DNA from 2 places in the Janthinobacterium sp. GW823-FHT06H09 genome. Region 2 is predicted to be linked to the other one. Evidence: riboswitches for the same ligand, from Rfam matches in the RefSeq annotation. Region 2 holds a riboswitch; the other holds the start of a gene.
What was found. A riboswitch is a leader RNA that binds a small molecule or an ion and turns the genes downstream of it on or off. The one in region 2 is predicted to bind thiamine pyrophosphate.
Positions count from the first base shown of each region.

Region 1: it holds a riboswitch for thiamine pyrophosphate, as region 2 does, so the genes downstream of both, thiC (phosphomethylpyrimidine synthase ThiC) here and AC1Q6X_RS00720 (TonB-dependent siderophore receptor) in region 2, are expected to answer to the same signal.

Region 1 covers NZ_JBXAHC010000010.1:110,688-126,350, forward strand. Annotated here, with positions in the region: gene AC1Q6X_RS18500 (hybrid sensor histidine kinase/response regulator) at 1-314, shown strand, start outside; gene AC1Q6X_RS18505 (response regulator) at 343-1,149, shown strand; gene AC1Q6X_RS18510 (hypothetical protein) at 1,188-1,445, shown strand; TPP riboswitch at 1,554-1,669, shown strand; gene thiC (phosphomethylpyrimidine synthase ThiC) at 1,749-3,662, shown strand; gene thiS (sulfur carrier protein ThiS) at 3,683-3,886, shown strand; gene AC1Q6X_RS18525 (thiazole synthase) at 4,030-4,824, shown strand; gene thiD (bifunctional hydroxymethylpyrimidine kinase/phosphomethylpyrimidine kinase) at 4,824-5,588, shown strand; gene thiE (thiamine phosphate synthase) at 5,598-6,221, shown strand; gene AC1Q6X_RS18540 (ANTAR domain-containing response regulator) at 6,300-6,932, shown strand; gene AC1Q6X_RS18545 (S-(hydroxymethyl)glutathione dehydrogenase/class III alcohol dehydrogenase) at 7,023-8,129, shown strand; gene AC1Q6X_RS18550 (hypothetical protein) at 8,316-9,170, shown strand; gene AC1Q6X_RS18555 (hypothetical protein) at 9,167-9,442, opposite strand; gene AC1Q6X_RS18560 (UvrD-helicase domain-containing protein) at 9,552-11,861, shown strand; gene AC1Q6X_RS18565 (BPSS1780 family membrane protein) at 12,180-12,971, opposite strand; gene AC1Q6X_RS18570 (homoserine kinase) at 12,974-13,930, opposite strand; gene AC1Q6X_RS18575 (hypothetical protein) at 14,015-14,410, opposite strand; gene polA (DNA polymerase I) at 14,702-15,663, shown strand, end outside.
Region 2 covers NZ_JBXAHC010000001.1:140,402-156,064, forward strand. Annotated here, with positions in the region: gene AC1Q6X_RS00690 (hypothetical protein) at 1-210, opposite strand, end outside; gene ompR (osmolarity response regulator transcription factor OmpR) at 474-1,175, shown strand; gene AC1Q6X_RS00700 (sensor histidine kinase) at 1,189-2,547, shown strand; gene AC1Q6X_RS00705 (Imm26 family immunity protein) at 2,698-3,177, opposite strand; gene AC1Q6X_RS00710 (ferritin family protein) at 3,271-3,576, opposite strand; gene AC1Q6X_RS00715 (iron-containing alcohol dehydrogenase) at 3,719-4,876, shown strand; TPP riboswitch at 4,943-5,040, shown strand; gene AC1Q6X_RS00720 (TonB-dependent siderophore receptor) at 5,126-7,273, shown strand; gene AC1Q6X_RS00725 (alpha/beta hydrolase family protein) at 7,286-9,382, shown strand; gene AC1Q6X_RS00730 (AAA family ATPase) at 9,379-9,915, opposite strand; gene pnuC (nicotinamide riboside transporter PnuC) at 9,915-10,526, opposite strand; gene AC1Q6X_RS00740 (DUF2867 domain-containing protein) at 10,612-11,130, opposite strand; gene AC1Q6X_RS00745 (TetR/AcrR family transcriptional regulator) at 11,198-11,848, shown strand; gene AC1Q6X_RS00750 (hypothetical protein) at 11,830-12,321, shown strand; gene AC1Q6X_RS00755 (hypothetical protein) at 12,325-12,612, opposite strand; gene AC1Q6X_RS00760 (tetratricopeptide repeat protein) at 12,678-14,084, opposite strand; gene AC1Q6X_RS00765 (tetratricopeptide repeat protein) at 14,112-15,663, opposite strand, start outside.

The sequences.
Region 1 (15,663 bases), on a different contig from region 2:
TCGATGCGCATCTGGGCATCGACCTGGCGCGCACCTACCAGCCCGACGTGATCTTGATGGATATCAACCTGCCCGGCATCAGCGGCTACGGCGCGCTGCACATCCTGCATGATGATCCCCTCACCAGCCACATCCCCGTCATGGCCCTGTCGGCCAATGCCGTGCCGCGCGACATCGAAAAAGGCTTGCAAGCGGGCTTCTTCCGCTATCTCACCAAGCCGATCAAGGTGGTCGAATTCATGGATGCGCTCGACGTGGCCCTGCACCATGCAGCCGCGCACGGCCTGGCCGACGACACTCACGCAATACGCTAATTCAGCACTCAATTTTAGGAATACCGCCATGCTTCAAGCCACCGAGATCCTGAACGCCAGCATCCTCATCGTCGATGACCAGGAGGCCAACGTCATGCTGCTCGAACAGGTGCTGCGCAATGCCGGCTACACGCGCATCACGTCCACCATGGACCCGCAAGCCGTGCGCGCGCTGCATCAGCAGCACCGCTACGACCTGATCCTGCTCGACTTGCAGATGCCGGAAATGGATGGCTTCGAAGTCATGGAAGGCTTGCGCGATCTCGAGGCGGGCAGCTATCTGCCCGTGCTGGTGATCACGGCCCAGCCCGGCCACAAGCTGCGCGCGCTGCAAGCGGGCGCCAAGGATTTCGTCAGCAAGCCCTTCGACCTGGTGGAAGTCAAGACGCGCATCCACAACATGCTGGAAGTGCGCTTGCTGTACCAGAAGCTGGCCGAATACAACAAGTCGCTGGAACAGATGGTGGAAGATCGCACGGCGGAGCTGCGCGAAAGCGAAGCGCGCTTCCAGCGTTTCACGGAACTGTCGTCCGACTGGTACTGGGAACAGGATGCGCAGGGCAATTTGACGCGCTTTTCCGGCCCCGTGGCCGAGATGCTGGGCATCGGCAGCGAGGAAGAGCCGCAGCGCTGGAATGCCGCCGAGCGCGCCTTGCTCGACGCAAAAATTGCCGCGCGCGAACCGTTCCTCGATTTCATCTACAGCCGCGCCAACCTCGACGGCAGCACGCAGTATCTGCAGGTCAGCGGCGAACCGATGTTCGACAATGGCAGCCGCTTCATCGGCTACCGCGGCATCGGCCTCGATGTCACGGAGCGCTTGCGGGGAGCGTGATTTATACTTGGTGTTATTGATATTGACCAGGAAAAATCATGACTGACAAATCACCACCGCAATACTGGTTCCCCGCCAAGACCTATGGCTGGGGCTGGGGCTTGCCCATCACCTGGCAGGGCTGGCTGGTGTTCCTGGCCGCGCTGGCGCTGTTCGCCTGCGGCGCCTTCCTGTTCCCGCCGCAAACCATGCTCGTCGGCTACATCGTGTATGAAGTGGCCATCGTCGCCGTGCTCATTTTCATCTGCCAGCTGAAGGGCGAACCGACCGCCTGGCGCTGGGGCAAGAAGAAATAATCGTGCCGGCATCTGCTGCATTGCAGCAGATGCGCAAAGACGACACCGGCAAGAAATCATCTGGCCACGCGGCGCGAACCGCGTATAATTGGCTCGCTGCCGCAAGGCGGCAAACGCTAGGGGTCCTGCCTTTCGCTGTGGAAACACAGTGCAAGCGCGGGTGAGAAATACCCTCCGAACCTGATCTGGATAATGCCAGCGAAGGGAAGCTTTAGGATGAACGCACCCCGCCTTTCCGCGTGCACAATTCCGAACCTCCTTAGCTGGCTCCAGGCTTAAAAATAGTCTAGCCAAGGAGCCAAAATGAACGCCAACCCGAAATTCCTCTCCGCCACCGCCACGGTCGACGAAGCCGCCATCGCGCCGCTGCCCAATTCGCGCAAAATCTACGTGCAGGGCAGCCGCCCCGACATCCGCGTACCCATGCGCGAGATCAGCCAGTCCGACACGGAAGCATCGTTCGGCGGCGAAAAGAATCCGCCGATCTACGTCTACGATACCTCCGGCCCGTACACGGACCCGGACGTGCAGATCGACATCCGCTCGGGCCTCGATACGCCGCGCCTGCCATGGATCATGGAGCGGGCCGATACGGAAGAGTTGCCCGGCCCCACCTCCGACTACGGCATCGCCCGCCTGGCGGACCCGAAGCTGGCCGAGCTGCGTTTCAACCTGCACCGCAAGCCGCGCCGCGCCATTGCCGGCAAGAATGTTACACAGATGCATTACGCGCGCCAGGGCATCATCACGCCGGAAATGGAATTCGTCGCCATCCGCGAAAACATGCGCCGCCAGGAATATCTGCGTGAACTGAAAGCTTCCGGCCCCATGGGCGAGCGCCTGGCGGACCTGATGGGCCGCCAGCACCCGGGCCAGTCGTTCGGCGCCAGCATCCCGGCCGAGATCACGCCGGAATTCGTGCGCGAGGAGATCGCCCGCGGCCGCGCCATCATTCCCGCCAACATCAACCACCCGGAAGTCGAGCCGATGATCATCGGCCGCAATTTCCTCGTGAAAATCAACGCGAATATCGGCAATTCCGCCGTCACCTCGTCGATCGGCGAGGAAGTGGAAAAGATGACCTGGGCCATCCGCTGGGGCGGCGATAACGTGATGGACTTGTCTACCGGCAAGCATATCCACGAAACGCGCGAATGGATCGTGCGCAACAGCCCCGTGCCCATCGGCACCGTGCCCATTTACCAGGCGCTGGAAAAGGTCAATGGCAAGGCCGAGGATCTGACGTGGGAAATCTTCCGCGACACTTTGATCGAGCAGGCCGAGCAGGGCGTCGACTATTTCACCATCCACGCCGGCGTGCTGCTGCGCTACGTGCCGATGACGGCCAAGCGGCTGACGGGCATCGTCTCGCGCGGCGGCTCCATCATGGCCAAATGGTGTCTGGCGCACCACCAGGAATCGTTCCTGTACACGCATTTCGAGGAAATCTGCGAAATCATGAAGGCCTACGACGTGTCGTTCTCGCTGGGCGACGGCTTGCGCCCCGGTTCCATCTACGACGCCAACGACGAGGCGCAGCTGGGCGAACTGAAAACTCTGGGCGAGCTGACGCAGGTTGCCTGGAAGCACGACGTGCAAGTGATGATCGAGGGCCCGGGTCATGTGCCCATGCAACTCATTAAAGAAAACATGGACTTGCAGCTGGAGCAGTGCGGCGAAGCGCCGTTCTACACCCTGGGACCGTTGACGACGGACATCGCGCCCGGTTACGACCACATCACGTCCGGCATCGGCGCGGCCATGATCGGCTGGTACGGCACGGCCATGCTGTGCTACGTGACGCCGAAGGAACACCTGGGCTTGCCCAACAAGGCTGACGTCAAGGATGGCATCATCACCTACAAGATTGCGGCGCATGCGGCCGACCTGGCGAAAGGCCATCCGGGCGCACAGATCCGCGACAATGCCCTGTCGAAAGCCCGCTTCGAATTCCGCTGGGACGACCAGTTCAACATCGGCCTGGACCCGGACAAGGCGCGCGAATTCCACGATGAAACCTTGCCCAAGGATTCAGCCAAGGTGGCGCATTTCTGCTCCATGTGCGGCCCCCATTTCTGCTCGATGAAGATCACGCAGGAAGTGCGCGAATACGCGGCCGGTATGGGCATCGCGGAAGACAAGGCGCTCCAGCAGGGCATGGAAATCAAGGCCATCGAGTTCATCAAGAACGGCGCCGAGCTGTACCGCAAGGTCTGAAGGAGAGCGTGATGCCTGCATTGATATCCATCACGCTCAACGGCGCACCGCACCAGGTGCCGCCCGGGCAGACACTCGATCAATTGATTGCCGCGCTGTCGCTGGAAAACCAGGCGCTGGCGCTGGCCGTCAACCGCAACGTCGTGCCGCGCAAGGCGTGGCCGGGACAGGTCTTGCAGGTGCAAGACCAGGTTGAAATAGTCCGCGCCATCGGCGGCGGCTGAAAACGTCCAAGCAAACCTACTGCGCGTCGCGCTTTGCGGCCTGCGATGCTCACCGTGCTCTAGCACGGTTGCGCGTCTCGGCCACAAATCATCGCCGCTCGCTACGGTTTTCTTCGGACGTTTAAAAACTTAAGGAAAAGCACATGAATACCGTAATACATGACGACATGCTGACCATCGCAGGCAAGCAATACCAATCGCGTTTGCTGGTGGGCAGCGGCAAGTACAAGGATTTGCCGCAGACGCGCGAGGCGACGGACGCGGCCGAGGCGCAGATCATCACGGTGGCGATCCGCCGCGTGAATATCGGGCAAGACCCGAACGCGCCCAGCCTGCTCGACTTCGTGCCGCCGGACCAGTACACGATACTGCCGAATACGGCCGGCTGCTACAACGCCAAAGACGCCGTCTACACCCTGCAACTGGCGCGCGAACTGCTGGGCGGGCGCAACCTGGTCAAGCTCGAAGTGCTGGGCGATGAAAAGACCCTGTTCCCGCACATGCCGGAAACGTTAATTGCCGCCGAAGCGCTGGTCAAGGATGGTTTTGACGTGATGGTCTACTGCAGCGACGACCCCATCCAGGCGAAGATTCTGGAAGAGATCGGCTGCGTGGCCGTCATGCCGCTGGCGTCCCTGATCGGCTCGGGCATGGGCATCCTGAATCCGTGGAACTTGTCCTTGATCATCGACCAGGCGAAAGTGCCCGTGCTCGTCGATGCGGGCGTGGGCACGGCGTCAGATGCGGCCATTGCCATGGAACTCGGCTGCGATGGCGTGCTGATGAATACGGCCATTGCCGGCGCGCGCGATCCCGTGCGCATGGCGCGTGCGATGAAGCTGGCCGTGCGGGCCGGGCGCGAAGCGTTCCTGGCGGGACGCATGCCGCGCAAATTTGCCGCTTCCCCATCGTCGCCGATGGCGGGCCGCCTGACGTGATGGTGCCAACGTTGCCGACGGTGCTGGTGTTTGCCGGCGCCGACCCGTCGGGCGGAGCCGGCATCGCCGCCGATATTGTCGCGATTGCGGCGCAGGGCGCGCATGCCTTGCCCGTGATCACGGCGCTGACGGTGCAGGACAACGACAGGGTCTTCGGCGTGCAGCCGGTGGCGCCGGAATGGCTGCGCCGGCAGGCGCTGGCGCTGATCGACAAGATGGTAATCAGCGCCGTGAAAATCGGCATCCCGGGCAGCGCCGCGAATGCGGCCGTCATCGCGCAGCTGATCGCGCAATTGCGCCAAAGCCGGCCGGACTTGCCCGTGGTGCTCGATCCCGTGCTGGCCAGCGGCCATGGCGACGTGCTCAGCCGGGACGATGCCGTGCTGGCGCTGGCGCCCTTGCTGCCGGTGACGACCGTGATCGTACCGAACGGGCCCGAAGCGCTGGCTCTCGGCGGCGAAGCAGCGTTGCGCGCGCAAGGCTGTGGCCACGTGCTGGTGACGGGCGGCCATGGCGAGGGCCAGACGATCATCAACCGCTGGTTTGACGCCGCTGGCGGGGAGCGCGAATGGCGCTGGCCGCGCCTGCCCGGAGAATTTCACGGCAGCGGCTGCACCCTGGCCTCGGCCATCGCGGCGCGCCTTGCACTGGGACAGGCATTGCCTGAAGCGCTGGATCTGGCGCAAAGCTATTGCCATGCGGCCCTGGCCGGCGCGTATGCGATTGCGCCAGGTCAGCTCATGCCGCAACGATTCATTCAATAAGGAAACATCATGCGTGGACTGTATCTGGTTACCCCGAATTGGGACGACAGCGACCGCCTGCTCGACGTGAGCGAGCAAGCCTTGCAGGCAGGCGTGGCCCTGCTGCAATACCGTCACAAGAGCGCCGAGGCGCAGCAGCGGCGCGAGCAGGCGGGCGCCTTGCTGGCCCTGGCCCGCAAGTATGGCGTGCCCTTCATCATCAATGACTTTATCGAGCTGTGCGAAGAGCTCGACGCCGATGGCGTGCACGTGGGCGGCCTGGACGCGTCCGTGGCGCAGGTGCGCGCCCGCCTGGGCAAGGACAAGATCGTCGGCGCTTCCTGCTATGGCGACATGGCCCTGGCCAGGACGGCCGAGGCCGGCGGCGCCAGCTATGTGGCCTTCGGCGGCTTTTATCCTTCGCTGGTGAAAAAGTATCCGGTGACCACGCCCCTGGACATCGTGCTGCAGGCGAAACGCGAGATCGCCTTGCCCTGCGTGGTGATCGGCGGCATGACGCCGGAGAACGCAGCGCCGCTGGTGGCGCGCGGCGCCGACATGGTGGCGGCCATCAGCAGCGTCTTTAACAATGCATACGAGGCGGACGATGTGAATATTGCGGTGCAGCAATTCAATCAATTATTCGCGGCATGAGCATGGACATACGGGGCTGATTTGGGGCAATAATCGGCATATAATAAGAACATCATTCATTACCGAGGTTCCCCACCCATGAGTCAGCCAGCCGCCGCGAAACGCCTTATCCTGATCGTTGACGATGACCAGCTCCTGTTGGAATTCCTCGGCGAAGTCCTGCGCCATGCCGGCTACGAGACGGCCCTGGCCCATTCGGCCGAAGTGGCGCTGCAGCTGGTCGCCCAGCGCGAGCCGGACCTGGCTTTGCTCGACATCCACATGCCGGGCATGTCCGGCCTGGAACTGGCCAAGCGCCTGCATGGCGAGACGGGCGTGCCGTTCATGTTCCTGTCCGGCAGCGGCGACAGCGAATCGGGCAAGCAGGCGGCTGCCTATGGCGCCGTCGGCTACGTGGTCAAACCCGTCGACGAAGGCCGCTTGATGCCGGCGTTCGAAGCGGGCCTGGCCCGTGCCGACGAGATCCGCCAGTTGCGTCGCACCGAGCTGAACCTGAACGCGGCCCTGGCCGCCGGCCGCGAAACGAGCTTGGCCGTCGGTTTGCTGATGGGCAAGTTCCAGACGGACCGCAACACGGCGTTCGAAGTGCTGCGCGACCATGCCCGTTCCAGCCGCCGCAAGATCAATGAAATCGCCAGCCAGCTGTTGCTGGCCGAGGAAACCCTGAACGGCTTGCACGGCGCATTTTTGAACCGGGCAAAGACCAAGTAAGCGTATCCTCTCGCGCCCGCATGCCTGCCTTGCTATGATGTGGCGATACGGCGCGCTGGCGCGCCTGGTTCAACCATAGACAGGACATACATGAAAACCAAAGCAGCGATTGCATGGAAGGCGGGCGCGCCTTTGACCATCGAAGAAGTCGACCTGGCCGGCCCGCGCGAGGGCGAAGTACTGGTCGAGATCAAGGCCACGGGCATTTGCCACACCGATTACTACACCCTGTCGGGCGCCGACCCGGAAGGCATCTTCCCGTCCATCCTGGGCCATGAAGGCGCCGGCATCGTCGTCGACGTGGGCCCGGGCGTGAAAAGCCTGAAGAAGGATGACCACGTCATCCCGCTGTACACGCCGGAATGCCGCCAGTGCAAATTCTGCCTGTCGCAAAAGACCAACCTGTGCCAGTCGATCCGCTCGACCCAGGGCCGCGGCCTGATGCCGGACGCCACCTCGCGCTTCTCCATCGACGGCAAGCCCATCTTCCACTACATGGGCACCTCCACCTTTTCGAACTACATCGTCGTGCCGGAAATCGCGCTCGCAAAAATCCGCGAAGACGCACCGTTCGACAAGGTCTGCTACATCGGCTGCGGCGTCACCACCGGCGTGGGCGCCGTGCTGTTTACGGCCAAGGTCGAGGCGGGCGCGAATGTCGTCGTGTTCGGCCTGGGCGGCATCGGCCTGAACGTGATCCAGGCGGCGAAGATGGTCGGCGCCGATAAAATCATCGGCGTGGACATCAACCCGGCGCGCCAGGACATCGCGCGCAAGTTCGGCATGACGCATTTTGTCAACGCCAACGAAGTGGAAAACGTCGTCGACACCATCGTGCAGCTGACGGACGGCGGAGCCGACTACAGTTTTGAATGCATCGGCAACACCACCACCATGCGCCAGTCGCTCGAGTGCTGCCACAAGGGCTGGGGCCAGTCCATCATCATCGGCGTGGCGGCGGCCGGCCAGGAAATTTCCACCCGTCCATTCCAGCTGGTGACGGGGCGCGTGTGGAAAGGTTCCGCCTTCGGCGGCGCGCGCGGCCGCACGGACGTGCCGAAGATCGTCGACTGGTACATGGAAGGCAAGCTCAATATCGACGACTTGATCACGCACCGTCTGAAGCTCGACGACATCAACCAAGGTTTCGACCTGATGAAAAGCGGCGAATCGATCCGCTCCGTCGTGCTGTATTAATTGAAATACGCCGTACCACGGCGTTTTTGCGGAGGCTGCGGCCTCCGTTTTTTTTTGCCCCGCGTGCCATCCATCGTCCATGTCTGCCATCCAGGCAAGTCTTTTTGCAGCCTGTCGCACCGCGCTGGAGCCGTGCGCCATCCATCGCTACAGTCAATGCTCCACTACTTTTGCGACGAGGCAGCCATGTCCACTTCCCACCGTTTGATCCTCAGCCTGGCCGGTATTGTGCTTGGCGGCAGCGCGCTGGCCGTGCAGCCGTCGCAGCCGCCCGCGCCGCCGGCCGCACCGGCCGCGCCGAGCAAGAAAATCAATATTTCCATGGGCAGCGGCGATGGCTATGCGCTCGTCGACAGCAGCGAGGATAGCGTCACCATGGCCGGCACCGATGTCGACGGCCAGCAGATCAAGCAGCTGCAGCGTTCGCTCAAGGGGCAGTTCTTGTGGTTCCGCGACCAGGGCAAGGGCTATGTGACGCAGGATGCCGCGCTGCTGGCCCGCGTGCGCGACGCCTGGAAGCCGTCGCAAGATCTGGGCTTTCAGATGAGCGGCCTGGGCAAGCAGATGAGCGAACATGGCAAGGCGATGGGCGAACTGGGCAGCAAGATGGGCGCCCATGGCGCGGCGCAGGCGAACGTCGGCGCGCGCGATGTGGCGCAACTGCAGGCGCTGGGCCGCCAGCAGCAGGAACTGGGCCGCAAGATGGGCGAGGCGGCACGCCGCGAGGCGCAGGCCACCACGGAGACGGCGCGCCGCGCGGCCGGACGCGAGGTGGAACGCCTGCAGCAGCAGATGGAAGATGCGCAGGACGCCATGGAAGAGGTCAACGACCGCATTGCCACCGCGCAAGAACGCGAGGCGGACAAGGTGGATGCGCTGTCGCGCCAGATGGATCAGCGCGGCAAGCCGATGGAAACCCTGGGCAAGCAGATGGAAGCGCTGGGACGCCAGCAGGAAAAGGCCACCAAGGCCGCCGACAAGGCTACGCGCCAGGTGATCGCCCAGGCCCTCAGCGAGGGCAAGGCAAAACCGGTGCGCTAGACTTGGTTCCAGCTGGCGGCCACGGCGCGGTATTGCGACGGCAGCTGCGCCCTGGCCTCGTCTTCGCTCGCATACACCTCGTCCTGCAGCGTTTCCCAGCGCGCGTCGCAGCTGAAACGGTAGACGCGCGCCTCGCCCGCATACTGGCACACGGCCAGGCCGTGGATGGCGGCGGGGGCGGTGCCATGCTCATCGGTGAGGTGGCCGAAGGGCAGGTCGGACCAGGCCCAGGCCAGTACGCGGGCGCCGTCGAGGTGGGTGGGTGGTGTCATGGGGATACAGGCCGTTGTGTCGGGATGCCGATTGTAGCGCGCGTGGGTAAAATGGCGCGACCGCTGGACAAATGCACAGTATTTTTAGCCATGCCGGTATAATCACGGGATGCAAAATCTTCTTCACAACCTCAATCCCGAACAATTGGCTGCCGTCACCCTGCCGGCCCAGCATGCGCTGATCCTGGCCGGCGCCGGTTCGGGCAAGACCCGCGTGCTGACCACCCGTATTGCGTGGCTGATCCAGACCCAGCAGGTATCGCCGCCCGGCATCCTGGCCGTGACCTTTACGAATAAAGCCGCCAAGGAAATGCTCACGCGCCTGTCGGCCATGCTGCCGATCAACACGCGCGGCATGTGGATCGGCACCTTCCACGGCCTGTGCAACCGCTTGTTGCGCACGCATTACCGCGACGCGGCCTTGCCGCAGACGTTCCAGATCCTCGATTCCCAGGATCAGCTATCCGTGATCAAGCGCTTGTTGAAGGCGAACAACATTGATGATGAGAAATTCCCGCCGAAGACGGTGATGTATTTCATCAACAACGCCAAGGACCAGGGCTTGCGCGCCACGGACGTGGAAGCGTATGACGCGCATGAGCGCAAGATGGTCGAGTTGTACCAGTTGTACGACGACCAATGCCAGCGCGAAGGCGTCGTCGATTTTGCGGAACTGTTGCTGCGCACGTATGAATTGCTTAGCCGCAATCAACCGTTGCGCGAGCATTACCAGGCGCGCTTCCGCCACATTCTCGTCGACGAGTTCCAGGATACGAACAACCTGCAATACAACTGGTTGAAATTGCTGGCCGGCCACGGCAGCCGCGATGGCGGCGCCCTGTTTGCCGTCGGCGACGATGACCAGAGCATCTACGCGTTCCGCGGCGCGAATGTCGGCAACATGAGCGCCTTCGAGCACGAGTTCCAGGTGAAGAACTTGATCAAGCTGGAGCAGAACTACCGCTCGCACGGCCACATCCTCGACAGCGCCAACGTATTGATCGCGAACAATAGCAAGCGCCTGGGCAAGAATTTGCGCACGGACGCGGGCCATGGCGAGCAGGTGCGCGTGTATGAAGCCAGTTCCGACTTGCAGGAAGCGCAGTGGATCATCGAAGAGGCGAAAAGCCTGATCGCCGACGGCGCCTCGCGCAGCGAAATCGCCATTCTGTACCGCTCGAACGCGCAGTCGCGCGTGATCGAACATGCGCTGTTCTCGGCCGCGATTCCGTACCACGTGTATGGCGGCCAGCGCTACTTCCAGCGCGCCGAGGTCAAGCACGCAATTGCCTATTTGCAGTTGATGGACAATCCGCACAATGACTCCGCTTTCTTGCGCGTGGTCAATTTCCCCACGCGCGGCATCGGCATGCGCTCGATCGAGCAATTGCAGGCCGCGTCGGAACAGTACGGCATTTCGCTGTACGCATCCGTGCCGTATGTGGCGGGCAAGGCGGGCAGCGTGCTGGCCGGTTTCGTCAAGCTGATCGAAGGCGTGCGCTTCGAAACGCAGCAACTGTCTCTGCCGGAAATGGTCAGAGTCGTGCTGGAAGCGAGTACCTTGCTGCAACACTATCAGAATGAAAAGGAAGGCGCTGACCGCATCGAGAATCTGGAGCAGATGGTCAGTGCGGCCAGCCAATTCATTTCCGAGGAAGGTTTTGGACAGGGCGCACCGGCCCACCTGGGCCCAGCAGCCCAGGCGCAGTCGGGCGCGCCCGTCGTCAACCAGGATGGCATCGAGATACTCGACGCGGACGCGCCGCTGCCGGCCGTGATGTCGCCGCTCTCCGCCTTCCTCTCGCACGCGTCGCTGGAAGCGGGCGACAACCAGGCGCAGGCGGGCCAGGATGCGCTGCAGATGATGACGGTACATTCGGCCAAGGGCCTGGAATTCGACAATGTGTTCATTACGGGCCTGGAAGAGGGCCTGTTCCCGCACGAAAGCAGTTCGAAGGAAGACAACGGCGTGGAAGAGGAACGCCGGCTGATGTACGTGGCCATCACGCGCGCGCGCAAGCGGTTGTACATGAGTTTTTCGCAGACGCGCATGCTGCACGGCCAGACGCGCTACAACATGAAGTCGCGCTTCTTCGACGAGTTGCCGGAAGAGTCCTTGAAATGGCTGTCGCCGAAGGTGCAGGCCAACTGGTTCGGCAACCGCAAGTCGGCCTGGGACGAGGCGCCCAAGGTGGCCAGCCTTGGTTCGGACAATGCGATTGCACAAAAGATCGCGCAAAAAGCCACAGGCGGCGGCTGGCGCATCGGCGAATCGGTGGCGCACGCCAAGTTCGGCGAAGGCGTGATCGTCAATATCGAAGGCGGCGGCGGCAATGCGCGCGCGCAGATCAACTTCGGACAGCACGGCATGAAGGTGCTGGACCTGGGGATTGCCAAGCTGGAACGTCTGGGACGGTGATGTGGAACGCGGGATGGCTGACGATGGCGTCGGATTACGCCTTCGGCTAATCCGACCTACGCCAGGAACGGTGATCTGGTCTGGCGCGTAGGTCGGATTAGCGCAGCGTAATCCGACAACATTGTTGGCCTCGCAGCGTCGGATTACGCGGCGTGCCGCCGCTAATCCGACCTACGCTGTGGCATTGCAAGGCATTCGAGAGCGCGTAGGTCGGATTAGCGCAGCGTAATCCGACATCATTGTTGGCTTTGCAAGGCATTCGATATATAAAAAAGGGGCAGCCTGAGCAGGGTGCCCCTTTTTACATCTGGCCGGTGATCACTCTCCGGTCTTGTCCAGCGACACCGTCTTGCTCTCATCGACGGGCAGGCCGAAGATTTGCCGGTAGGCGGCGTAGAACGAGCAATGCATGATGATGGTGAGTATCATCGACAGGGGCATCATCAGCTGCATCATCAGCGGCGTGCGGCCAAAGATGACGGCCAGTAACTGGCTGGTGACGACGCTGATGGCGAACCAAGTGGCGGCGAAGACGATGAAGGCCGACAGCGAACGCCAGACGGCGAAAAAGCTGAAGAACAGCGCCTTGGCCAGGCCGGTTTGGCGCCAGTAGATCAGCGGCGCGGCAAAGCAGAAGGCCATGGCGGCGGGCACGTACAGCACGATGGCCAGCAGGATGCCCAGACCCAGGCGCGAGTCGGGGATGGCGGCGCGTGCCGCTTCTTCCGTCAGTTGCCCCGTGACCAATTTCCACAGCAAGCCGTCGTCCACCAGGGTCGAGGCGCCGATGGCGACGATGGCCATCAGGATGTACAGCACGCCCAGGCCGAACAGGGAAGGAAACGCGGGTTTGCGGAAGCCCGAAATCAAGAGGCTGGGCAGGACGCGCTTGCCCTGGTCGATATTCAGGCAGCCTTGCACGAAGGCCACGGAAAACACGGGCACCAGGATGACGGGCAGCAATTGGCCCAGCACGGGCACGATGCTGACGGCCAGCATGCAGAACATATAGCCGAGAAACAGCATCGACATGCCGCCAGGTTGCTTGCGAAACAGGGCGAATCCCTGTTTCACCCATTGCCAACCTGTACTTGCAGGTAATTTTTCCATGTTTAAAACAGTTCCGGAGCAGGTGTGGCGATACGTTCGCGCAGAATGCGTTCGAAATGCGTGGGATCGTGCGGTGTCAGCATTTCCGCTTCGCGCGGCTGGTAATAATCGTACAGGCGCGACAGCCAGAAACGCAGCGCGGCGGCGCGCAGCATCGGTTGCCATGCCGTTTGTTCTTCGTGCGTAAACGGGCGCACGGCCTGGTAGGCGTCGAGCAGGGCGCGCACGCGCACCTTGTCGAGCACGCCCGTGGCCAGGTCCACGCACCAGTCGTTGACGGTGACGGCCACGTCGAACAGCCAGGTGTCGCAGCCGGCAAAGTAAAAGTCGAAAAAGCCCGTCAGGCGCTCGCCGTCAAACATGACGTTGTTGCGGAACAAGTCGGCATGCACGGGACCGCGCGGGATGGCTTTATACGTATCGCAGGCAGCAAAGGCGTCCTGGAAGTGGATTTCCGCGCGCAGCAGGTGCGCCCTGGCATCGTCGAGATGGTGCAAGACCAGCGGCGTGGTGGCGTTCCACCAGTCCAGGCCCCGCAGATTCGGCTGCTGCAGGGGGAAGTCCTGCGCCGCCAGGTGCATCTTCGCCAGCATGGCGCCGACGGCGGCGCAATGCACGGCTTGCGGCGCCATCTGCGAGCTGCCGTCGAGTTTGCTGACGATGGCGGCCGGCTTGCCTTGCAGGGCCGTCACCAGTTCGCCATTGGCATTGGCGATCGGCGCGGGCACCAGCACGCCCCGGTCCGCCAAATGGCGCATCAGTTGCAGGTAGAACGGCAATTGCTCGAAGCTGAGGTTTTCAAAGATCGTCAGCACATACTCGCCGCGCTCCGTGCTCAGGAAGAAATTGCTGTTTTCGATGCCGGAGGCGATGCCCTTGAGCGCCAGAGGTTTGCCGAGTGGAAACTGCGTGATCCACTGGCCGATATCGTCCAGGTGTAGCGCGGTAAAAACTGCCATGGGAAAGAGAGGAATGGTCTAAAAGGTCAAAAAAAGCCGGCTGCCCCCGCGCATGGCCGGGGCAGGGCAGAAGAGAGTGGCTGCTTACTTCGCTGGTGCGGGCGGTGCTGGCGCGTCCGCTGCCTCTTCATCGCGTTGTTTCTGTTTTTTCTTGCCCAGATCAAATTCCAGCACTTTCCATTGCGGGCCGCGCAGGGCGTTGCCGTTGGCCTGGTCGGCGCCGGCGGCCGGCTTCATGTAATAGGTGCTGCCGCCGCTGGTGACTTTCACTTCGCTGGTGACGCCCGCTTCGCGTTTTTCGGTAATCTGCTGCTTGGCGGCGGCCGGCGCCACGGTGATGGGGGCTTCGCCCATTTCCTCGATACGTTCCAGTTGTGGCGGCGCATCGCTCGGTTTGGCCGGCGTCTGGGCGCTGGCAATGGCTGAACATGCCAGCAGGGGCAGGGCGAGGAATGTCCAGAGTGTCGATGTACGCATCATGATGGGTTCGCTTCCATGTGTGGGGCTGCAGCGCGTGCAGTGGTGTAATGCCGTCAATTTATCTATAAGGCATTGTAACAAACTGATAGGCAATGCTGTTTAAATGAACGGAAATGGCTGGCAGCGGCGGCACGCATGCCAGTTCGGGGCCGCCAGGGTGGCAAAAACGCCAGGAACGGCACGCATTGCGGCCGGTGGCGCGGCCCTAAACTCTGCGATAATTGGACGATATTCCACCCGCCCGCCGCTGTACTTTCTGGGCGGGCGCGCTCACCTTATTTTATTGGCATTATGCAAAACACCCTGCTGTTAGTCGACGGTTCCAGTTACCTCTATCGTGCCTTCCATGCGCTGCCCGACCTGCGCAGCCCGGACGGTTACCCCACGGGCGCCATGCACGGCATGGTCAACATGCTGCGCCGCCTGCGCGCCGATTACCCGGCCGCCTACATCGCCTGCGTGTTCGATGCCAAGGGTAAAACTTTCCGCGATGACATGTATCCCGAGTACAAGGCCACGCGCGCCTCGATGCCGGACGACCTGCGTTTGCAGATCGAACCGATCCACGAAGCCGTGCGCGCCATGGGCTGGCCGATCCTGATGGTCGACGGCGTCGAAGCGGATGACGTGATCGGGACGTTGGCCGTGCAGGCGGCGGCCGCCGGCATGAACGTGGTGGTGTCCACGGGCGACAAGGACCTGGCGCAGCTGGTCAACAGCCAGGTGATGCTGATTAATACCATGAGCAATGAAAAGCTCGACGAAGCGGCCGTGCTGGCCAAGTTCGGCGTGCCGCCCAACCGCATCATCGATTATCTGTCGCTGATCGGCGATACGGTCGACAACGTGCCGGGCGTGTCGAAATGCGGGCCGAAAACGGCCGTCAAGTGGCTGACCCTGTACGACAGCCTGGAAGGCGTGATGGAAAACGCGGCCAAGGTGGGCGGCGCCGTGGGGGAAAACCTGCGCACGGCCCTGCCATGGCTGCCGCAGGCGCGCGCCTTGATCACCGTCAAGACCGATTGCGATCTGTCCGGCCACATGACGACGATCGCCGATTCGCTGGTGGCGAAACACGAAGACAAGGAAGCGCTGCTGGCCTTCTTCAACCGCTACGGCTTCAAGGCCCTGCTGCGCGAACTGGGCGCCACGCCGCCGCCGATGTCGCCCGTCGGAGCGCCGCCTGCCGCCGGCGTTTCCGTCGTCAACACGACGGGCGACATGTTTGCCGATGCCGCGCCAGCGGTCGAAGC
Region 2 (15,663 bases):
TCGCGTATCATTGCTATTGCTGCGCTGTACCTGTTCATACCGCTGGGCCTGCATTTGCTGCTGGTCGTCACGGCGTGGCGGCGGCTGGTTTTGCGCCAGCGCCAGGCTGGCGGCAAACACGGAACAAACGGCAAATGCGGACAGCACAGTCGTACGTGCGGCAATAGCTGCGCTGGGAGCGGCGTGAATTTTTTTAGTAAAGATATTCATTGAGTTCCTCTTCCGCGATGCCGTATAAACTAAAGCTGATTTCCACTGTGGCCCCAGTGTATGATGCTTTACACGGTGCAGTAAGAGTAATTGGGTAAAGTTTGTAACACTTTGTAATGGGTCGCCACAGCCCCTTGCCGACGCCGCGCGAGGCGTTACTATAGCAACTAATATAAGATAACACGACACCCTAAATGACCACAACCTCCACTACCGGCAGCAATACAACAACGCAATCGATCCATGGCCACCAGGCAAAAATCATGGTGGTCGATGACGATGTGCGCCTGCGCGACCTGCTGCGGCGCTACCTGACCGAACAGGGCTTCAATGTCTTCACGGCAGAGAGCGCGACGGCCATGAACAAGCTGTGGCTGCGCGAACGCTACGACTTGCTGGTGCTCGACCTGATGCTGCCCGGCGAAGACGGCCTGTCGATCTGCCGCCGCCTGCGCGGCGCGGGCGACCAGACGCCGATCATCATGCTGACGGCCAAGGGCGAGGACGTGGACCGCATCGTGGGCCTGGAAATGGGCGCCGACGACTACCTGCCGAAACCGTTCAATCCGCGCGAGCTGGTGGCCCGCATCGGCGCCGTGCTGCGCCGCAAGGGTCCCGATGAAATCCCGGGCGCGCCGTCGGAAACGCCGCAAACCTTCGAGTTCGGCGACTTCGTGCTGGACCTGGGCACGCGCACCTTGAAAAAGAACGGCGAAACGGTGCCGCTGACCACGGGCGAATTTTCCGTATTGAAAGTGTTTGCCCGCCATGCGCGCCAGCCGCTGTCGCGCGAAAAACTGATGGAACTGGCGCGCGGACGCGAATACGAAGTGTTCGACCGCAGCCTGGACGTGCAGATTTCGCGCCTGCGCAAACTGATCGAACCCGATCCGTCGAGCCCGCTCTTCATCCAGACCGTGTGGGGCCTCGGCTACGTCTTCATCCCGGACGGACAGCCGCGCTGATCGCTGGCGAGGCATGATGAAGCTTGTTCCCGATATCAGCCTGGCGCGGCTGAAAAGCGGCCTGTTCTGGCGCACCTTTTTGCTGCTCGGCACCTTGACCACGGTCAGCATGATCACCTGGATCGGCATGATTTCCGTCATCCAGCGCGAGCCGCAGGCGCAGCAGATTTCCGCCCAGATCATTTCCGTCGTCACCATCACGCATGCGGCACTGACGCACTCGGCGCCCGAGTTGCGCCGCGAGCTGCTGTTCGACCTCGTCAGCAACGAAGGCATCCGCATCTTCTCGCTGGAAGAGGACGACCGCATCGAGCCGCCGCCCGACAATTACCTGATGCCCGAGATCGAGGCGCTGGTGAAGGCCAAACTGGGCAAGGACACGCGCTTTTCCGCGCGCGTCAACGGCGTGGCCGGCTTCTGGGTCAGCTTCAAGATCGACGACGACGAATACTGGCTGATGCTGGACCGCGAGCGCCTGCGCGGCCTCACGGGCTTCCAGTGGCTGGGCTGGGCCAGCCTGGTGTCCCTGCTGTCGCTGCTGGGCGCGGCCATCATTTCCAGCCTGATCAATCTGCCGCTGTCGCGTCTGACGGCGGCCGCGCGCGACATCGCCAAGGGCAAGCAGCCGGCGCCGTTGCCGGAAAAAGGGCCGATCGAAATCATCGAGGCGAACCGCAGCTTCAACCAGATGGTCGATGATCTGAAACAAGTGGAATCGGACCGCGCCGTGATTCTGGCCGGCATTTCGCACGACTTGCGCACGCCGCTGGCGCGCATGCAGCTGGAAGTGGAAATGGCCAATCTGTCGGACGAGGCGCGCGAAGGCATCCAGTCCGATATCGGGCAGATGGACGCCATCATCGGCCAGTTCCTCGACTACGCCAAGCCGACGGAAGCGTCGAGCTTTACCGATGTCGACCTCAGCGGTTTGCTCAACGACATGACGCGCGAAGCGATGCGCCTGCCGGATGTGAAGCTCAACGCCACTATCGCCGATGGCGCGCATGCGATGGGCAACCCCACCGACTTGCGCCGCGTGCTGAACAACCTGATCGAGAATGCGCGCCGCTATGGCAAGACGCCGGGCAGCGACGTGACGGAAATCGACATCGCCTGCCAGGTGCGCACCAGCCACGGCGCGAAAAAGGTGATCATCGAGGTACAGGACCACGGCACGGGCGTGCCGGCGGAAAAGATCGAGCAGCTGATGAAGCCGTTCACCCGCCTCGACACGGCGCGCGGACAAGCCAACGGCGCTGGCCTGGGCCTGGCCATCGTCGACCGCGTGCTGCTGCGCCACGGCGCCGAATTACAGGTGCGCAACCGCGAAGGCGGCGGCCTGGCGTTTCAGATCAGCTTGCCGGCGGCATAAGCGGCGTAGGTCGGATTAGCGAGGCCTTGCCTCGCGTAATCCGACAACATTGTTGACCTGGGCCGCTGGTGGTGTCGGCTTACGCGCTTTGCGCTAAGCCGACCTACGCGGTCCGATGCAGGTTCCGGCACCAAGGCCGCCCGGCAGCCATCAAGCCGACGCCTGCTCCTGCGCCAGCAATTTACTCATCAACAATTCCGTCGCCCCATAGCCGTACAGGGAATCGCTTTCCATGCCCGGCGTGTCGAAGGGGATTGATTCCTCTCGGTTCAGCTTGGCAGGATCGGCGTCCGCATAGCTGGCGCGCCAGGCGCGCTGCAGGGATTCATTGCGGCGGATAAAAGCCGGCATGGGCCAGGCATCGCGCTCCCAGTGAGCACTGTCGCCCAGCAAGGGCCAGCGCTCGTTGAGCAGGGCCATGTCGCCCGTGCGCAGGCGGCGCACGGCCTGTTCCGGCCGCAAGCCTTCCAGCTCTTCCAGTGTGGGCAAGCTGTCGCGCTTCGGCCCGAACATATACGCCAGCATGATGCGCCCGGCAGGCGCCCTGCGCGCCACCACGCCGACGGCATAACCGCCGCCCGGCAGGGGCACGGCAAACCAGCTGCCTTCTCGGTATGGTAATGATTTCATTTCTGCAGACTCCCCCAAAATCGTGTTCGGGGCACAGTCTACGCGAAGCAAAGGTTAAATGGCGCATGGTACGCCACAACAACAAACCAATAGTTACAATATTTTCTCGTCATAGTGATACTGAGCAACAATTGGCCCCGCCTTGAACAGCGCTTCTTTCATGGCCGTATCGAGGCGCGCGTCGCGGCGGCGCATCCATTCGAGCAGCATGGCCGCTTCCTTGCGGCTCGTGTCGCCCGCATGCGCGAGCACGCGGCGCAGTTCGGGGTCCGTGCACGCCTCGAAGCGCTGGCTGTTCAAGTCCAGCGCCTGCAGCGCGGCGATGGCGGCGCCGATGGCGCGGTGCATGTCGAGCGCCGTGGCGGGCAAGCCGGATTCTTCCAGTGGGACGGTGGTCATGCGCATTCCTTTTCGCGTGGTGGTGACATCGGCTGCATTCTCCACCGCGCGGACGAAAAGCTCAAGCGTCCACGACACGATTTCACCCGTTCGGCCATAATCATGCCTCAGCAACAGCCTACACCTCGGCAGCGGGAGCCCCATGTTCAATTTCGATTTTTACAATCCGACGCAAATCCTCTTCGGCCAGGGCCAGATCGCCGCCATCGCCGGCCTGATCCCGCCCCAGGCGCGGGTCCTGATGACCTACGGCGGCGGCAGCATCAAGCAGAACGGCGTCTACGATGAAGTCAGGGCGGCGCTGGCCGGCCACACGGTGCTGGAATTTGCCGGCATCGAACCCAATCCCAGCTATGAAACCCTGATGCAGGCCGTGGCCATGGTGAAAAGCGAGCGCATCGATTTCCTGCTGGCCGTCGGCGGCGGCTCCGTGGTCGATGGCACCAAGTTCATCGCCGCCGCCGCCCTGCACGAGGGCGTAGCGTGGGACATCCTGGCCAAAGGCGGCAAGATCGTCGAAGCCGCCCTGCCCTTCGGCACCGTTTTGACGTTACCGGCCACGGGTTCCGAAATGAATGGCTCGGCCGTGATCACGCGCAAAGCCACCCAGGAAAAGCGCTCGTTCATGAGCCGCAAGGTGTATCCGAAATTCTCCGTGCTGGACCCGTCGAAAACGTTCACCTTGCCGCTGCGCCAGGTGGGCAACGGCGTCGTCGATGCGTTCGCGCATGTGATGGAACAGTATTTGACCTACCCCGTGAACGCGTCCGTGCAAGACCGCTTCGCGGAAGGGATTTTATTGACCCTGATCGAGGAAGGCCCGAAAGCCCTGTCGCACCCGGACGACTACGACGTGCGCGCCAACGTGATGTGGAGCGCCACCCTGGCCTTGAACGGCCTGATCGGCGTGGGCGTGCCGCAGGACTGGTCCACGCACGCCATCGGCCACGAATTGACGGCCCTGTACGAGCTCGACCATGCGCAGACCCTGGCCATCATCCTGCCCAGCATGCTGCGCGTGCGCAAGCAGGCCAAGCGCGCCAAGCTGCTGCAATACGCGGCCCGCGTGTGGGGCCTCGATGGCGGCGACGAAGAGGGCCGCATCGAGGCGGCCATCGCGCGCACGGAATTCTTCTTCCGCCACATGGGCGTCAAGACGCGCCTGGCCGACTACGGTCTGAACCATGCCAGTGTGGACGCCGTCGTGTCCGCCCTGGAAGCGCACGGCATGACGGCGCTGGGCGAACAGCGCGACATCACGCCGGATGTCAGCCGCAAGGTGCTGGAACTGAGTCTGTAGATTTCGTCGACACTGTTGTAAAACGGTCAGCCGGGTGGGACAGCTGGCCGTGCTTCATGCTAAGCTGTCAACCGCTAGGGGTCCTGGAGCAGTCATCCGGGTGAGAGATACCCTTCGTACCTGATCTGGATAATGCCAGCGAAGGAAAGCGCAAAGTACCTCCCTCCTTTGATAGCTCCTGCGTTGGCGCCAGCCGAACAAGCAGCCTGCCGTGCTCTTTCCCGAGACGGCTTGAACCACGAGCAATCTATGTCCAAACCGAATTTATCTGTTTCCGTCCTGACCCTGGCCATCCTGCACGCGTTTGCCGCGCCTGCCTTCGCCGCGAATGACACCACCGAAGCGGCCGACCCGCAGGCGCAAAGCATGGCCGAAGTCGTCGTCACGGCCAGCAAGGCGCCGGCCGCCAAGCGCGCCTCCGTGGGCGGTTTCAGCGATGCGCCGCTGCTGCAGACGCCCGCGTCCGTCACCGTCATTTCGCAGAAAGACATGCAGGACTTGCAAATTCGCAATCTCAGCGATGCCGTCAAGCTCGACGCCAGCATCAACGATGCCTACAACGCCGTCGGTTATGCGGAACAGTTCACGATCCGCGGTTTCAAGCTCGACAACAATTCCAGCTACCGCAAGGATGGCGTGGCCATTCCTGGCGACACGCAAATTCCGCTGGAAAACAAGGAACGCATCGAAGTGCTGAAAGGCCTGGCCGGCTTGCAGGCAGGCGTGGCCGCGCCGGGCGGCGTGATCGACTTCATCGTCAAGCGCCCCACCGCCGCGCCGCTGCGCACGGTCACCGTGGAAACGCGCGAGCGGGGCACCCTGTACGGTGCCGTCGACCTGGGCGGCCGCCTGGAAGACACGCGCTTCGGCTACCGGGTCAACGTGGCGGCCGAGCGCCTGCGCTCCTACATCAAGGGCGCGGACGGCAACCGCAAGTTCATTTCCGGTGCCTTCGACTGGCAGATTTCGCCGCAAGCCCTGCTGCAACTGGACGCCGACTACCAGGACAAGGCGCAGGCCACGGCGCCCGGCTTCCAGCTGCTGAACAATAAGACCTTGCCGACCGGTATCAGTGCCGACGCCATGCTCAACCTGCAGCCGTGGACGCGCCCCGTGGAAACCGTCACCAGCAATATCGGCCTGCGCTTCCAGTACGCCTTCAATGACGACTGGCATGCCACCCTGTCGGCCAACCAGCACTCGTTCAAGCGCGACGATTACACGGCCTTCCCGTATGGCTGCAGCGGACAGGACCTGTACCCCGGCTTCTGCGGCAATGGCGACTACGACGTGTATGACTACCGCAGCCTGGGCGAGACGAAAAAACCGCTGAGCGCGCAAGCCATGATCCAGGGCAAGTTCGCCACCGGCTCCCTGCGCCATGAACTCACGGCCGGCGTCTCGACCTTCCGCCGCAAGGACCGTGCCGGCCTGTACGTGTACGACTGGGTCGGCGTGAGCAACATCTACCAGCCGCAGATCGTCGGCACGTCGCCAGGCGTCACGGGTCCCGTGCGCCTGGTGCGCAAGGATACGGAAAACGCCGTCTTCGTGCAGGATATCGTCAGCCTGGCGCCGAACTGGAAACTGCATGGCGGCTTGCGCCATATCAATGTCGATGGCTACCAGTACGTGCTGAAGGCCGACACGGAAATCCGCGCCAAGCACGATTTCCTGCTGCCGAATGTATCGCTCGTCTATACCCCGCTCGACAATGTGTCCGTGTATGCGGCCTATTCGCAGGGCATGGAACATGGCGGCACGGCCGACCGCAAGGCGATGAATGCCAATGAAGAACTGTCGCCGAGCCGCTCGAAGCAGATCGAACTCGGCGCCAAGATGGATGTAACGCCGGACTTCATGCTGGCGGCCAGCCTGTTCCAGATCCGCAAGGGCCTGGAATTCCAGAACACGGCCGGCTACTTCGTGCGCGAAGGCCAGGCCCAGCACCGCGGCCTGGAATTGTCGGCGCAGGGCAAGGCAAGCGCCAACCTGAGCCTGGGCGCTTCCGTGACGGCCCTGAACAGCCAGCAGTCGGGCACGGGCAATGCGGACCTCGACGGCAAGCGCGTACCCAACGTGCCCGCCTTCAAGGCGGCCGTGCATGCGGACTACGCCGTACAACAGGTGGCGGGCCTGAGCGTGAATGGCAGCTGGGAATATGCGGGCAAGAAAGCGTTTGAGTACAACAACACGACCTTCGTGCCGTCGTACCACGTGTTCAACCTGGGCGCCGCTTACGCCACGCGCATCGCCGGCACACGCGCCGTGCTGCGCGCCGCCGTCAACAACGTGGCCGACAAGTTCTACTGGCGCGACGTGACGCCGGAATCGGACGGCTATCTGTATCCGGGCGCCAGCCGCACCTTCAAGGTGTCGGCGCAGTTCGATTTTTAATTTCTGTAAAGATTGATCCAGGGCGCAAGAGACCTGGCACGGGGACGACGGCGAGGATGGCGAGGAAGCTGGAAATATTTCCTAATAGGAATTGATTTTATTGCTACAATAAATATCATTATTTGCAACTACCCACCCTTGCCGATGCCTACATTGCCACGCGCCTTGCCCTTACTCGTCGCCGTCCTGTTCCCGACTTTGGCGGCCAGCGCTGCCTGGTCGGCAGAGCGACTCATCCCCATCGAACACTTCACCAAGCGCGATGCCGTCAGTAAGCTGCGGCTTTCGCCAGATGGCAAGCATTTGGCCGTGACGGTGCAAGTTCCCCAGGGTGAACGCATGGTTCCCACCATCGGGATCTACAGCCTGCCCGAGATGCAACTGGTCGGCACGCTGCGCCTGCGTATCTTTGAAGTGCCGATGAGCTACTTCTGGCTGAACAACCGGCGCCTCGTCATGCGCAAGGGCGAGGAACAAGGCTCCCTCGAAAAGCCCATGTCGACGGGAGAAATCCTCGCCTTTGACCTCGACGGCAACAAGCAGGAATATTTGTATGGCTATGAAATGTTTCGCTCATCAAGCCGCGGACAGTATCAGGATGATTATGGCTACGCCTATATCAATACCATTCCCCGGCCGCGCACGGGCCATGTCTTTCTGTCCGCCCAGGACTGGGATCGCGACCGCTCGATGCTGTATGACGTGGACAGCAAACAGGGCGTGCGCAAGCTGATCGCCAATATTGCTGCGCCGCGGCTGAGTTACATCTTGCAGAATAATCAGGTGCCACGTTTTGCCTATGGCTGGAACGACGAGCTCACTCCCATCTTGTATCGCTATGACGATGCCAGCAGCGAATGGCGTCTGCATACGATGCAGAAAGGCAGGAATTTCATTCCATTCCAGTTCACGCCGGACGACAGCGCGTTTTTCGCCTTTCAGAACAACGATAACGGCCCGTATTCGCTGATACGTCAAGAACTTGCCAGCGGCAAACAAACTGTCCTGGCGCAGGATGCCGTCGGCGACGTCAGAACTGCCATGCTGGCGCCCGACGACACGCCATTTGCCGTCGTCATCGACATCGGCAGGCCACGCACCGTGTACGTCGATCCTGCCAGCGATAGCGCCAGACTGCACCAGCAATTGAGCGCCTCGTTTCCGGACGATCATGTCCAGTTCATCAATTTCACGGACGATGGCGCCACCTTGCTGTTTGCCGTTTCCAACGACCGCGATCCGGGCAGCTATTACCTGTATCACAAAGCCAGCAACAAGGCCGACCTGCTGTATGCGACCATGGCCGACATCGATCCGGAACAGATGGCCCCGCGCCGGCCGATTGCCTTCAAGGCACGTGACGGACTGGACCTGCATGGCTACCTGACCATGCCAAAGCATGCTCCCGGCGTCAAGCTGCCTCTGGTGGTGATGCCCCATGGCGGCCCGCACGGCATCGCCGACACCTGGTATTTCGATAGCGACGCCCAATTCCTTGCCAGCCGCGGCTATGCGGTGCTGCAGGTAAACTACCGTGGCTCCGATGGTCGCGGCGAGCGGTTCCGGCGCGCCGGCTATCGCCAATGGGGTACGCTGATCCAGGATGACATCCTCGACGGCCTCGCGGCCGTACTGGCGCAGGGTGAAGTCGATGCCAGCCGCGTCTGTTCGTATGGCGCCAGCTTCGGCGCGTATGCGGCCATGATGCTGCCTGTCCGTGCGCCTGGCGCCTTCAAATGCGCGATTGGCTATGCCGGCGCGTATGAACTGAAGCTGCTGCAGGACGCCCCCATGACGCGCCGCCTCAAGTATGTGCGGCGCGAGTTCCAGGACTATCTGGGCGAGGATACACGCGAACTCGATGCCATTTCACCGAGCCAGCAAGCGCAGCGGATCAAGGTGCCGGTGTTGCTCATCCATGGCGACAAGGATGAGACCACGCCGCCCGTGCAGGCCGAGCTGATGCGCAAGGCGCTGATTGCCGCCAATAACGCGCCCGAATGGATGATGGTGGAAGACGAGGGGCATGGCTTTTACAAGACGCGCAACGCCACCGCGATGTATCGGAAACTGGAAGCATTCCTGCACCAGCATATTGGCAGGCCTTAACGCTGCAGGACTGCCGCAGCCCTCGCCATCCAGCCGTCAACCTGCTTCAAGCGCTGCGCGAGTGGACCGTTGACCAGCAGGTAGGCGATGCCGCGCGCGTCCAGCTCGTCGAGCAGATAGCGGTAGATCAGCTGGCGCACGGCTTCCGATTCGCGCTGCAAACCGTCTGGCGTCCAGGGGCTGTCGGGGGCAGTCACGATGGTCGCGTGGTATTGATGGCCGGCGGCCAGCGCCGCCAGTTGCGCATCGGCGCCATTGAAATAATGGCGGCTGTAGACCGCCGTCATCAAGGGCGTCGTGTCGCAGAACAGGAAGTGACGGGCTTGCGCAGCGGCCGCGTCTTCGCGTTCAACTTGCGTACGCGCAATCCCATACTGGTCTTCTGCCACAGGCACCCTGCCCTGCGTGGCGACGAATTCACGTAAATACTCAGGCACCCAGACGGTGCCGTAGCGCTCGGCCAGCGCGGCCGCCAGGGTCGACTTGCCCGACGATTCCGCGCCCAGGATGGCCACGCGCACGCAGCGGTCCATCACTTGAGGACCATTGCATCGGGCGCGGCCGGCGCCGCTTTTTTCCACGCCAGCAAGCCGATCGTGGCCATGACAACAAACACGGCATACAGGATGGCCGTCAGGGTCAGGTCCTTGTGCAGGTACAGCCACACGTACAGCACGTCGACGACGATCCAGACGATCCAGTTTTCCAGCTTCTTGCGCGACAGCAGGAATTGCCCCACCAGGCTGCCTGCCGTGAGGAAACCGTCCGCGTGAGGCACGTCCGTGTCGGTCGAGGTCAGCAGCCAGGCCAGCAGCACAAAGCCCGCCAGCCACGCCAGGGCGCTGCCCAGCCAGCCGCGCATGCCCAGCCGCGTGACGGGCAGGGTCTTGCCGCCGCTGGCCGGATGCAGCCACTGGTACCAGCCCCAGAACGAGACGCTGATGAACAGCAATTGCAAGGCCATGTCGCCATACAGGCGCGATTCGAAAAACACGAAACCGTAGGCGGCCGAGGAAATGATGGCGAACAGCCACGCCCAGTGGTTCTGGCGGATGTTCAGCGCAACGGTTGTCAGTGCCAGGACAAAGGAAATCAGTTCAAGCGGCGTGGTGGCAAAACCCAGCAGGAGAAGCGTATCGTTCATGGGAATCGTGATGAGGCTGGTGGTGCAGTATGCAATACCGGCCATGAATAAGCAAGATTGCCCTTGCCGTCCGCCCCTCCCCGCCTCAGGCGAAGCCTGCCCTGGCGGCGCGCGCCAGCGAATGCCGCACGATCAGCTTGTGAAACGGCCGGATCAGCAGGATATAGGCACGCCCCACCCGGTTATGGCAATGCACGACGCTGGAGACGGTCACGCTGCCATGGCGGCCCGCGTCGCGGTTGCGCAGCACCGACAGGCGGAAATCGAGGTGGCTGTCATCCTCGCCCAGGATGATCTCGTCGTCGCTGACGGCATAGATGCGGAAGATGCCGATGCGCTTGCCGGGCCGCGCTTCCATCTGTTTTGCCGTCCGGATGCCGAAACGCGCCACGATGGCGTCGCGCAGCACCATCAGCTTGCGCGCCCAGCCCGGCTGCTTGCCCAGCAGCTGGCGCGCCAGGCTCTGCATGTCCATCTGGCGCGCCTGCGCGGTGGGCAAATCGACGGCGTAGGCGTCGGCCAGGTTGCTGCCGGGATACAGCGGAGCGATGCTGGCGCCTGGCGGCAAGTCCACGGTGCGGACGGCAATGTTCATCTCATGCATGTGCTCTCCATGTTTTCAGTGATAACATGCCCATCATACACGACAATGTGAACAGCGATAACATCGAATGACAACAACGAGCACCTACCATCACGGCAACTTGCGCGACACCCTGGTCGCCACCGTCATCGCGCAACTGGCGCAGCAGCATGACGCCGCCCTCTCGCTGCGCGAACTGGCGCGCACGGTGGGCGTCTCGGTCGCCGCCGTGTACCGCCACTTTCCCAGCAAGGAAGCCTTGCTGGCCGAAGTGGCGGCGGCCGGCTTCGCCAGCCTGATACAGAAATGGGAAACGCAGCTGCCGCCGCCGGGCAGCCTGCCGGCCGAACAGCGTTTTCAATTGCTGGGCCAGCAATACATCGAATTCGCCCTGGCCGCGCCCGCACACTACCGGCTGATGTTCGAGCACCAGGACGTGCGCCAGTTCCCCGCCCTGCAGGAAGCGGCGCAAGCGTGCTTTCAATATGTGCTGCAGACGGCAGGCGCGGCCGTGCGCGAAGCGGGCCTCGATCCGCGCTGGGACAAGGCCGCCGCCAGCGCCGGCTGGTCGCTGGGCCACGGCTACGTGATGCTGCTGCTGAGCGGCCGCCTGGCCATGGCGGACGGTGGCGACGCGCTGTCGCCGGCCATGGTGCCGCGCTTTTTTCAATTGCCGGTCGAGGCGCTGCGGCAGGCGCCGCCGTCAGGAGCTTTTGACTCATGCACAACATCTCGATAGACACGCTCTCCGTGATCGCCAGGCAATGCCTTGCCGTCACGTGCCTGCAACGCTTTTGCCGGCGCTTTGATGTGGATCATCCTGCCCTGTCCGCGTTCGCCGCTCACGTGTGGAAAGTGGCGCAGGTCGGGCCAGAGGATTTTGCCGCCTGGGAACGGGGCTTCGCTTCCCTGGCTGTGACGGGCATGGGCGATCCCTGGCCGGAAGACGTGCGTGCGCCACTGCCCGGGCACCTGCTAGGCACGCTGGAAGCACTGGTGCAACATGTGCTGGAAACGAGCGCCTGTACCTGGCATGGCGATGACCTTGCGGCAAGCCGGCGCCAGCTGGAAGCCGTCCTTGATATCTGTGCCAGGCATGACGTCGCCGTGCCGCAGCTTGGGCGCTATGCGCAGCCGGATGCGGCGCTGCGCGGCGGCTGGGGGCCGGTGCTCACGGACGAGGAAATCAGGGCCTGGCAAGCCCTGATATAGCGCTTACACCAGAAGGCCTTGGCGCACCTGGTCGAGCAGGCGTTCCTCTTCATCCGTATCGGCATCGACTTGCGTGACCACGGTCCAGAACGGCGCGCACGTCTTGATCTGCTCGAAAGCATGGCGCGTTTCCAGCCGCACCATGGTTTTCCTGAGGCTGTGCAGATAGCCTTCCTCGATGGCGCAGAGCAGCTCGTCATCAGCGACGTCGATCAGCTCGCTCAACGCGCCTTCGATCCTTGCGTGGCCCTCTTCCCATAGTTGCCCGATTTCCGGCACATCGGCTTCCATGCACTCGTTCGACCAGTCCGGAGGATAGTAATCACGCGCCCTGTTACCGGGATCGGTGTCAAAGCTCAGCGAAATGGACGGGAACGATACGGCGTTGAAGGCAAAGGCTGAAAATGCCTGATCCTTGAAAGCGGACGCGCCCAGCAGCGCCAGCGAGGCATTGGCCAGCCTGAACCAGGTTGCTTCAACGTCATAGGCTGTTTCAAACGCGTGCCAATCCGGCGGTAAATCGGGAGTCTGGGGCATGGGAACCTGTCGAAAAAGAATAGCGGAGGATAGTGCGCGGAATTATACGTGGCACAGCCCATGCGGCAGGCCGTGGCGCGTGCACAGTGCGGGCGATGCCGGGGCGGCAAACCGGCGGGGCGCAGCGCATAGTCGGCGGCCAGGAAATATGGCTCTTTTGAAAGCGAGGCGGCGCCTGGCTGCGGGGTGGCTGGCAGTGGACGGACGCCCATGGCGGCGTCGAGCAGGCTCTTTCGTTGTCCATCCCACGGCGGCAGATCGGCCGGTGGCAATGGCAGGATTTTATCGAGGTTGAGAAAGCGGCGATTGGGGTTGAAGCCGAGGGCACGACTAAGTACGCCGTAACGTTCCGCTCGCGCCTTATCAATATACGGGACCAGCATATTTGCAAGATCAAACGGATCGCCGAATTCAATCGTGAGTTTGTTTGCGCATTTCTCGCAGCCCAGCCTTACTCCGGTATGTAATACTTGCAAGGCACGCTCTTTGGTTTCAGTTGTTCTTTCCCCATCAGACGTGCCGTCAGGCGTTCTTAATACAACATATAAATAAGATAAATCATATGCGGATGGGCCATATCCCTGCCCCAGTGCACACTCCATCATCTTGATTGCCACAGGAATATTCCCCCACATTTCAGCACCCGGATAATCCTTCCCCGCAGTGAGTTTTTCTCCTAAAAAACCCAGCGCTTGGGGGTTACCCATCTGCGCCGCCTTTTGCCAAAAGGCATAGGCGCGAGTGATGTCGCCGTCAACGCCGGTGCTATTCGCATAATAAGTCCCCATCCGGTCATAGGCCGCCGGTATGCCCAGCCGCATCGCCTTTTCCACCAGTTGCACCGCCTCTTCCTCACCATATAGAGGATCGCGCCCTTCCACATACAGGCTGGCCAGATTGAGCATCGCCTTCCAGTGCAATCGCTCTGCCGCCTGACGCGTCAGAGCGACGATTTTTTTGTAATCGCGGTCTTCCACGGCAATTTCGGGATCTTCCATGGCGCGCGCTTCGAGGAACCAATCCTCGGCTTGCGCATCGATGGGCGGCACCTTGCTTGCCTCGACTTCGCAAATGAAGTCAGGAACATGCGGATTGAAGAGCGGCAAACTTTGGTTGCGCGGCAAGACTTTGTCGTTTGGCATTTTGCAGGCAAGCAGGCAGCACAAGACAATCAGCGACGCAAGGCGTCCTCTTGTGGCAGCCATGCTGGATTGATTCCAAATCATTGCGTGCTCCATCGCTACGGCATTGCGTTACCCAAGATCAGGAAGGGACACATCCATCAAATGCCACGTCACCTCGTCGGCAGGCAAATCGAGCAGCCAGTCGCGGCGCGGTCGCGGGAACGGTGCGCCCTGGGTCAGCCAGGCCTGGCGCCAGTACTGGTTGACGATGGCCTGCAGCGGATGGTCGGCCGCCACCCACGGCTGCCAGACGCCGCTGATCGGACAGACCTGGTCGCAAACGCAGCTCAACAAAGGCTCGGGCCGCCCCACCTCGCGCAGCAAACCCTGCACCGCGCGCGGTTCCACGGCGCCATGGTTGTGCCGTATCGTCAGGCACTGCTCCCACGTCACGGGGCCATAACGACTGTTTCCATCAGCATCCAGCGTGCTGAAATGGCGGAACGCTTCGCCTTTGTGAAATAGCCGGGCCGCTTCCTTCACTCCTTGCCCTTGGGCGGGTTGCCAGTATGCGGAAAACGGCGCAGTCGGCGCGTCGCTGTGCAAGCCGGTGGGGTGCAGCGCATAGTTGGCGGCCAGGAAATATGGTTTTTGCAACAACGAGGAGGCGCTTGGCTGCGGGGTGGCTGGCGGCGGACGGACACCCATGGCGGCGTCGAGCAGGCTCTTTCGTTGACCATCCCACGGCGGCAGATCGGCCGGTGGTAATGGCAATATTTTATCAAGGTTGGGAAAGCGGCGATTGGGGTTGAAGCCGAGGGCGTTACTAAGCATACGATATCGCTCTCCACGAGCCTTGTCTACATATGGCACCAGCATATCGGCAAGATCAAAAGGTGAACCGAATTCAATTGCCAATGCATTTGCACAATCCTCACAACCAAACTTAACACCTTCATGCAACACCTTTAATGCACGACTTTTTGTTTCAGCGTTACGCGAGCCATTTATTTTCCCATTGGCAGCCCGTGGAGATACATACAAATAATGCAAATCAAATGCTGCGGGACCATATCCTTGCCCAAATGCACATTCCAGCATTTTTGTCGCGACGGGAATATTGGACCAATAGCCCGCCCCTTCACTGGCGGGTCCAACATTTAATTTATCCGCCAAAAATGCCATCGCTTGCGGATTTCCCATCTGCGCCGCCTTTTGCCAGAAGGCATAGGCACGCGTGATGTCGCCATTGACGCCGGTACTGTTCGCATAATAGGTTCCCATCCGGTCATAAGCCGCAGGTATGCCCAAACGCATAGCCTTTTCCACCAGTTGCACCGCTTCTTCCTCACCATATACAGGATCGCGCCCTTCCACATACAGGCTGGCCAGATTGAGCATCGCCTTCCAGTGCAATCGCTCTGCTGCCTGACGCGTCAGATCAACGATTTTTTTGTAATCGCGGTCTTCCACGAAAATTTCTGGATCTTCCAAGGCGCGTGCTTCGAGGAACCAGTCCTCCGCTTGCGCATCGATGGGCGGCACCTTATTCGCCTCGGTTTCACAGATAAAATCCGCGACATGGGGATTGAAGAGGGGCAGACTCTGGTTCCGTGGCAGGACTTTGTCGTTAGGCATTTTGCAAGCAATCAAAGGAACAAAGAGAAGAACTGCCAACGCA